Regions from separate parts of the Intrasporangium sp. DVR genome, predicted to be linked through region 1. Evidence: riboswitches for the same ligand, from Rfam matches in the RefSeq annotation. Region 1 holds a riboswitch; the other holds the start of a gene.
What was found. A riboswitch is a leader RNA that binds a small molecule or an ion and turns the genes downstream of it on or off. The one in region 1 is predicted to bind glycine.
Positions count from the first base shown of each region.

Region 1 (4,347 bases):
CGGGAGCGGTGGTAGCCGCGGATCGCGAGCAGCCCGGCGAGCTCGCCCTGGCTGCCGGCGTTGGGCTGGATGGACACCTTGGCGTAGCCGGTGACCTCGGCGAGCCACGACTCGAGCTCGTCGACCAGGGTGGTGTAGCCGATGGCGGCCGAGGCCGGCGCGAAGGGGTGCAGGGCCGCGAAGCCCGGCAGGCTGATCGGCTCCATCTCCGTCGTCGCGTTGAGCTTCATCGTGCACGAGCCGAGCGGGATCATGCCCCGGTCGAGGGCGTAGTCCTTGTCCGAGAGCGAGCGCAGGTAGCGCAGCATCGCCGTCTCCGACCTGTGCGCCGAGAAGACCGGGTGGGTCAGGTAGGCGGACGTCCGGCGCAGACCCTCGGGGAGGCGGTCCGTCGCTGCGTCGAGGTCGAGGCCGGCGTCGCTCGCACCGAAGGCGGCGAGGACGGCCGACAGGTGCTGTTCGCTCGTCGTCTCGGAGCAGGAGATGCCGACGTGGTCGGCGTCGACCTCGCGCAGGTGGACACCGCGGGCGGCGGCCGACGCGACGACCTCGGCGGCGCGACCCGGCACCCGGGTCAGGACCGTGTCGAAGAAGGCCTCGTGGACGACCTCGACGCCGGCGGCCTCGAGTGCCGCGGTGAGCGACACCGCTTTACGGTGCACGTCCGTCGCGATGGCCCGCAGCCCCTCGGGGCCGTGGTAGACGGCGTACATCGACGCCACGACCGCGAGCAGGACCTGGGCCGTGCAGATGTTCGACGTCGCCTTGTCGCGGCGGATGTGCTGCTCGCGGGTCTGCAGGGCGAGCCGGTAGGCGGGTCGGCCGGCCGAGTCGACGCTGACGCCGACGAGGCGGCCGGGCAGCGAGCGCTCGAGCCCCTCGCGGACGGCCATGTAGCCGGCGTGCGGGCCGCCGTAGCCCATCGGGACGCCGAAGCGCTGGGTCGACCCGATCGCGATGTCGGCACCCCAGTCGCCCGGCGCGGCGAGGAGCGTGAGGGCCAGCAGGTCCGCCGAGGCGGCGACGAGGGCTCCGCGCTCGTGTGCGGCGGCCGTCAGCTCGGCGTGGTCGCGAACGGCGCCGGACGCACCGGGGTACTGCACGACGAGGCCGAAGAACTCCTCGTCCGGCAGACCCTGGCCCAGGTCGGCGACGAGGACCTCCACCCCGATCGCCTCGCAGCGCGTCCGGAGGACGGCGATGCTCTGCGGGAAGAGGTCGGCGTCGACGACGATCCGCTCCGCCTTGACCTTGCTCGTCCGGCGCATGACCGTCATCGCCTCGGCCACGGCGGTTGCCTCGTCGAGGAGCGACGCGTTGGACGTGGCGAGGCCCGTCAGGTCGCCGACCATGGTCTGGAAGTTGATCAGCGCCTCGAGGCGGCCCTGGCTGATCTCCGGCTGGTACGGCGTGTAGGCGGTGTACCAGGCCGGGCTCTCGACGACGTTCCGGCGGATCACCGCGGGCGTGATGGTGCCGTGGTAGCCGAGGCCGATCATCGCCTCGGAGGAGTCGTTCTGCTCCGCGAGGCCGCGCAGCTCCGCCTGGACCTGCGCCTCGGTGAGCGGCTGCGGGAGGTTGAGCGCGGAGGCGTTGCGCACGCCCTTGGGCACGGCCCGGTCGACGAGGGAGTCGAGGGAGTCGAAGCCGAGCTCGGCCAGCATCTTGGCCTGGTCGTCGGCGGAGAAGCCGATGTGGCGGGTGTGGAAGTCGACGGTAGGCGTCAGCGGAGGTCGGTGCGTCATTGCGGGAGGCTCCCTGGTCTGTGCACGCCCGTGGGCGCGACTGGTGGGGTTGCCTCCCCGCTCTGTCATGTGGACCTGAGAGCTTCACCGACCCGAGGGACGGCTTGCACCGTGGGTGCAGGACCAGGTCCTGCTTTCCAGAGTTCGCCTCACCGCAACGGTCATGGTGGCCTGAGAGATTCTGGGGAGAAGTTGCTCCTTCGGCGCCGCGACCTGCTGGTCGCGAGCTCTCCCGCTGCGATTCGAACGGCGAATGTGCAGTTGTCGGGCTCACCGTAGGCGGCGACCCGCCTGCCGTCAATGGCCAGTCCGCATGGCGGCTGACCGCGATGTGGCCGGGGTCTTGTGCGCCCGGCGACCCGGGTCTACCGTCAGCGCCCATCACCTAATTGAAAATGCCATCGAACTGTGGCGGGAGAGTCCCGCCGTCCTGAACCAGGAGCAGCGGGCGCCGAAGGAGCAAACCCTCCCCGGGAATCTCTCAGGCCCCCGTACCGCCACGGCTAGGCAACTCTGGAAAGTGCCCGGACGTCCCGTCCCCGCACACCGACGGTGCAAACGGAGCCTCGCTCCGCGAATCTCTCAGGTCCGATACAGAGCGGGGAGGAGCCATCCATCCTCTGCCGGAACGGACCCGGACCATGCCTGACCTCAGCAACGGCGCTGACACCCTGACCGCCCCCGCGGTGCCGACGGGCGCGCGCCTCTCCCACGTGCCCGACGTCGACCTCGCCGCGAGAACCCCTGCTGCCGAAGGGGGCTCGGGAGGAGCCGACGGCTCGAACGGCGACAGCCCGCACCTGGCGCGCTCCCTCTCCAACCGTCACATCCAGCTCATCGCCATCGGCGGCGCCATCGGCACCGGCCTCTTCATGGGCTCGGGCAAGACGATCTCGCTCGCCGGACCCTCGGTGATCTTCGTCTACATGATCATCGGCTTCATGCTCTTCTTCGTCATGCGGGCGATGGGCGAGCTGCTCCTGTCCAACCTCAACTACAAGTCGTTCACCGACTTCGCGGCGGACCTGCTCGGGCCGTGGGCCGGCTTCTTCACCGGCTGGACGTACTGGTTCTGCTGGATCGTCACGGGCATCGCCGACATCGTCGCGATCGCCGGCTACGTGACGTACTGGTGGGCTGACCTGCCGTTGTGGATCCCCGGCGTCGCAGCCATCACCCTGCTCCTCGGCCTCAACCTGCCCACGGTCAAGGCGTTCGGCGAGACGGAGTTCTGGTTCGCCCTCGTCAAGATCGTGGCGATCGTCACGTTGATCATCGTGGGCGTCGTCATGGTCTTCAGCTCGTTCACCGCCCCCGACGGCGCCCGGGCCTCGTTCACCAACCTGTGGAACGACGGCGGCATGTTCCCCACCGGCGTGATGGGCTTCGTCGCCGGCTTCCAGATCGCCGTCTTCGCCTTCGTCGGCCTCGAGCTCGTCGGCACGACCGCTGCTGAGACGAAGAACCCCGAGCGGACCCTCCCCCGGGCCATCAACTCGATCCCGATCCGGATCATGCTCTTCTACGTGGGTGCCCTCGTCGTCATCATGGCCGTCACGCCGTGGCGCGACGTCGTGGCGGACACATCACCCTTCGTCGGGATGTTCAGCCTCGCCGGACTCGGGATCGCAGCCTCGGTGATCAACTTCGTCGTGCTCACCTCGGCCGCCTCGTCCGCCAACTCCGGCATGTACTCGACCTCGCGGATGATCTACGGTCTCGCCCTCGAGGGTGACGCCCCCTCGCGCCTGCGCCGGCTGACGAGGCGCAAGGTGCCCGCGAGCGCCCTCGTCTTCTCCTGCGTGTTCCTGCTCGGCGGTGTGGCCCTGCTCTACGCCGGCACGTCCATCATGGAGGCGTTCACCGTGGTCACGACGATCTCGGCCCTGCTCTTCATGTTCGTCTGGACGATGATCCTCGTGTCCTACCTGGCCTACCGGAAGAAGCACCCGGAGCGGCACGCGCGCTCGACCTTCCGGCTGCCCGGTGGGGTCGCCATGGTCTGGGTCGTCTTCGCGTTCTTCGGCTTCCTCATCTGGGCCCTCACCCAGGAGGCCGACACGCTGCGCGCCCTGCTCGTGACGCCCGTGTGGTTCGTGGTCCTGGGGATCGCGTGGGCCGTGCTGCGGCGCCGGCCGCACCACGTGGCGCGGTACGAGGCCTTCCGCCGCAGTCTCGAGGAGCCGAGCGACGCCGACGTGGCCACCACGAGACCCTGAGGATCCCGTATGCCGCTGAGCCCGCCCCGCACGAAGCCCACCCAGGGCGCGGGGTGGGCTCAGCGGCATACGGCGGGGTCGTTGGGACGACGCGGGAGCCGTGCATCCCTCTCGCACCTGCGACACTCTCTCGGGTGACGAGCCCTCAGGATGAGCAGATGGTGCGTGCCGCCTACGACGACCTGGCCGACACCTACGGGGACAACTTCCGGTCGACCGGGCCGGAGGCGCCGGTCGACCTCGCCCTGATCCGACACTTCGCCTCCCTGGTCCCCGGGGAGCGCCAGGTCCTCGATGCCGGCTGCGGCGCGGGGCGGATGTTCACGGTCCTCCGCGACCTGGGCTGCGCGGTCGAGGGGGTCGACCTCTCGCCCGCGATGGTC
Region 1 is NZ_BAABZW010000005.1:499,712-504,058, forward strand. It holds gene gcvP (aminomethyl-transferring glycine dehydrogenase) at 1-1,745, opposite strand, end outside; glycine riboswitch at 1,798-1,892, opposite strand; glycine riboswitch at 1,894-1,990, opposite strand; glycine riboswitch at 2,148-2,252, shown strand; gene cycA (D-serine/D-alanine/glycine transporter) at 2,387-3,964, shown strand; gene ABWV20_RS06910 (class I SAM-dependent DNA methyltransferase) at 4,099-4,347, shown strand, end outside.

Region 2 (4,347 bases), on a different contig from region 1:
CCTGAGCTGAACGAACGCCCTCCGGTGCCCTGTCCCCGAGCCGTGCGCTCGCCGACAGGGCACCGGAGTGAACTAGAGTGGAGAACCCCGAGAACCATCCGTACGAGGAGGACCGCATGTCGAGCGATCAGCCCGGCCAGGACGACTTCCCGGTCGACCCCCGCACGATGCGGTTCCAGGGTGTGCCCACCCCCGGCGCCGATCACGTCGAGCCGCACGACATCCGCGGCCTCAGCCCGGAGGACCAGGCGACGATCGAGGCGCTGCGCCCCGGCACCGCACTGCTGATCGTGCTGCGCGGCCCCAACACCGGCGCCCGGTTCCTGCTCGACGACCTCGAGGTGTCAGCCGGGCGGCACCCCGACTCCGACATCTTCCTCGACGACGTCACCGTCTCGCGCAAGCACGCGAACTTCATCGCGGGCGACGACGGCTACCTCGTTCGTGATGCCGGCTCCCTGAACGGCACGTACGTGAACCGCGAGCGGATCGAGGAGGCCCGGCTCCACACGGGAGACGAGGTCCAGATCGGCAAGTTCCGGCTTGTCTACTACGCGGCCTGACCCGACAGGTGGGTCCAGACCTTCGATGAGCGCGGGTCACCGTGAGGGGCCCGGGATGCGCAACGGCCTGACGATCGGGCAGGTCCTGGACCAGCTGCGGGACGACTTCCCTGACGTCACCTCCTCCAAGGTGCGCTTCCTCGAGACCCAGGGCTTGGTCACGCCCGAGCGGACCGCAGCCGGCTACCGGCTCTTCAGCTCCGAGGACGTGGAGCGCCTGCGTTACGTGCTGACCGCCCAGCGCGACCGGTTCTGGCCGCTGAAGGTGATCCGCGACGCCCTGGACGCCCTCGACCGCGGCCTGTCCGACCCGGGCGGCGAGTCCGGCCGCCCACAGCTGCCCGCTCCCGGGGCGGACCCTGCGCTACCCGGCCCGGAGGGCTTCGTGCCGCGTGCACGAGTGCGGCTCACGGGCCCCGAGCTGAGGCAGGCGAGCGGGATCGACAAGCCGTTGTTCTCTGCACTCGAGAGCTTCGGCCTGCTCCGGGCCGACGGTGCCGGGTACTTCTCCGCCGAGGCCGTCGACGTCGCCGTCGCGGCCAAGCGGCTGGCCGAGCACGGGCTCGAGCCCCGGCACCTGCGTCCCTTCCGCACGGCTGCCGACCGAGAGATCGGGCTCGTCGACCAGGTCCTGGCCACCCGGCGCGGAAACGGCTCGCGGGAGGAGCGGACCGCGGAGATCCTCTCGGCCTGTGTCGCCCTGCACGTGGCCCTCGTGCGGTCCGGTCTCGACCACTGAGGCTCGCCGAGGCACTCTGTGCGTCGCACGCACCCGGGCCAACCGGCCCGGCGGCCATTCGACCAGGTCGCCAGCGAGGTACGGTGGTGTGGTGAGAGAGGTCGACGTCCTGGGCGTCCGCGTGGAGATGCCGACGAACCAGCCCATCGTGCTCCTCCGGGAGCGGGACGGTGGTCGCTACCTGCCGATCTGGATCGGGGCGCCCGAGGCAGCGGCGATCACGTATGCCCAGCAGGGCGTGGTCCCGCCGCGCCCGCTGACCCATGACCTCATGCGCGACATCCTGGCCGGCCTCGGCCACGAGCTCACCGAGGTGCGGATCGTCGCCCTCAAGGACTCGGTCTTTCACGCGGCCCTCATCATCGACGGCACGACGGAGATCAGCTCTCGCGCCTCCGACGCCATCGCGCTCGCGCTGCGCACGGGTTCGAAGGTGCTGGTCGAGCCGAGCATCCTCGACGAGGCCGCCATCGTCGTCTCCTCGGAGGAGGACGACGAGGTCGAGCGGTTCAAGGAGTTCCTCGACCACGTGTCGGCCGAGGACTTCGAGCACCCGGGCGAGCCCGGCCCACCACCCACGGAGCCCTGAGCGACCGCCGATCCGGCGACACGACGGCCGGGTGTGACGTCGGTGATTGACGGTGCCCGGCGCTGGTTCTACCGTCGAACTGAACAACGTGACTGTAGTTACCTGGATGTCGTCTGCTCGACGCCCGGGATCCCGACCGAGAGGAACTCGCATGGCTGCCATCGAGGATGCTGCCCGGGCCAGCCGGCGCGCTCCGGTTGCCTCGCAGGGGATGCTCTTCTCCGACGACCTGCCCGACCTCACGGAGGACGTCGGCTATCGGGGCCCCACCGCCTGCCGCGCCGCGGGGATCACCTACCGCCAGCTCGACTACTGGGCGCGGACCGGGCTCGTCGAGCCGTCCGTGCGTGGCGCCACCGGCTCGGGGACGCAGCGTCTCTACGGCTTCCGGGACATCCTCGTCCTCAAGGTGGTCAAGCGTCTCCTGGACACCGGGGTCTCGCTGCAGCAGATCCGCGTCGCGATCGACCACCTGCGCGAGCGCGGCGTCGAGGACCTGGCCCAGATCACCTTGATGAGCGACGGAGCCTCGGTCTACGAGTGCACCTCCGCGGATGAGGTGATCGACCTCGTCCAGGGCGGGCAGGGCGTCTTCGGGATCGCAGTCGGTCGGGTCTGGCGCGAGATCGAGGGAGAGCTCGCCCAGCTCCCGAGCGAGCGTGCCGAGGACGGCGAGCCGGCCGATCACCCCGACGACGAGCTGACCGCGCGGCGTCAGGCGCGCCACATCTCCTGACGGGCCCGGTTCGACTGGTAGATTTGGCCTGCCGTCCAACCCACATGGGAGAGTCCCCGGCCGACGTGAGGTGCATTCGCCTGACGTCGCCGAGGCGCCGAAGGGGCAACATCCCCGGAACCTCTCAGGCACCCGGACCATGTGGCGAGGCACCCTGGAGGACGTCGGCATCGAAGCCGGCTCCGACAGACGGGGAGCGTGTGTCGTCCGCTCGTCCCGTCAGGAGCCCCGATGTCTTCCCAGTCCCCAGCCGTGCTGGACACCACCTTCGCCGACTTCGTGGGCCGGCACGTCGGTCCTCGCGCCGACGACATCGAGCAGATGCTCCAGGTCGTCGGTCAGCCCAGCCTCGATGCCATGAGCGACCGCGCGATCCCCGGAGCGATCAGGTCGACCGAGGCGCTCGACCTCGAGGCGGCCGACAGCGAGTCCGCCGTCATCGACGAGCTGCGTGGGTTCGCCTCGCGCAACCGCGTGCTCACCTCCCTCATCGGTCTCGGCTACTACGGCACCGTCACGCCCCCGGTCGTGCGACGCAACGTCCTCGAGAACCCCGCGTGGTACACCGCCTACACGCCCTACCAGCCCGAGATCTCGCAGGGCCGGCTCGAGGCGCTGCTCAACTTCCAGACGGTCGTCAGCGACCTGACCGGCCTCGCGATCGCGGGCTCGTCGCTGCTCGACGAGGCCACCGCGGCTGCCGAGGCCATGTCGCTCATGCACCGGGCGAGTCGAGCCACGGACGGGGTGGTCGTCGTCGACGAGCGCGTCTTCCCACAGACGATCGCGGTCATGCAGACGCGGGCCACGGCCATCGGGCTGCCGCTCGTCGTGGCCGACCTGCGTCCGGTCCGGTCCGCGGAGGACCTGGCCGCTGCCGCTGACGGCCGCACGGTCGTCGGTGTCGTGGTGCAGTACCCGGACGCGACCGGATCGGTCCTGGACTGGCGGGCGCTCGCCGAGGCGGCACACTCGGCCGGGGCCCTCGTGACCGCGTGTGCCGACCTGCTGGCCCTGGCCCTCTTCGTGCCACCGGGGGAGTGGGGAGCCGACATCGCCGTCGGCAGCGCCCAGCGTCTCGGCGTGCCGATGGGCTTCGGCGGACCGCACGCGGGCTACATGTCGGTGCACCAGGGGCTGGAGCGGCAGCTGCCCGGCCGTCTGGTCGGGGTGTCGATCGACTCCCACGGCAAGCCCGCCTACCGCCTGGCGCTGCAGACCCGCGAGCAGCACATCCGCCGTGAGAAGGCGACCTCCAACATCTGCACCGCACAGGTGCTCCTCGCGGTCATGGCGTCGATGTACGCGGTGTGGCACGGGCCCGACGGCCTGACCCGGATCGCGCAGCGCATCCACTCGCACGCGGCCAGCCTGCGAGCGGCCCTGCTCGCCGGTGGCGTCGAGCTGTCGACCGAGACCCACTTCGACACGCTGGCGATCTCGGTTCCCGGGCGCGCCGACGACGTCGTCCGTGACTTCCTCGCAGCCGGCATCAACATCCGCCGGGTCGACGCCGACCTCGTCACGCTCAGCCTAGACGAGACGACGACGGGGGCCACCCTGACGAAGATCCTCGCGGCCTTCGGCGTGCAGTCCCAGCCGGAGCCCGTGTCGGCGGACCCCGGGAGCGAGCCCAGCGGCATACCGGCTGCGCTTGCGCGCACGTCCGAGTTCCTCACCCACCCGGTCTTCCACGCGCACCGCTCGGAGACGGCGATGC
Region 2 is NZ_BAABZW010000016.1:285,078-289,424, reverse strand. It holds gene gcvH (glycine cleavage system protein GcvH) at 1-10, shown strand, start outside; gene ABWV20_RS13405 (FHA domain-containing protein) at 117-563, shown strand; gene ftsR (transcriptional regulator FtsR) at 589-1,302, shown strand; gene ABWV20_RS13395 (bifunctional nuclease family protein) at 1,394-1,891, shown strand; gene ABWV20_RS13390 (MerR family transcriptional regulator) at 2,043-2,627, shown strand; glycine riboswitch at 2,663-2,777, shown strand; gene gcvP (aminomethyl-transferring glycine dehydrogenase) at 2,859-4,347, shown strand, end outside.
Region 2: another riboswitch for glycine. It lies ahead of gcvP (aminomethyl-transferring glycine dehydrogenase); the one in region 1 lies ahead of gcvP (aminomethyl-transferring glycine dehydrogenase).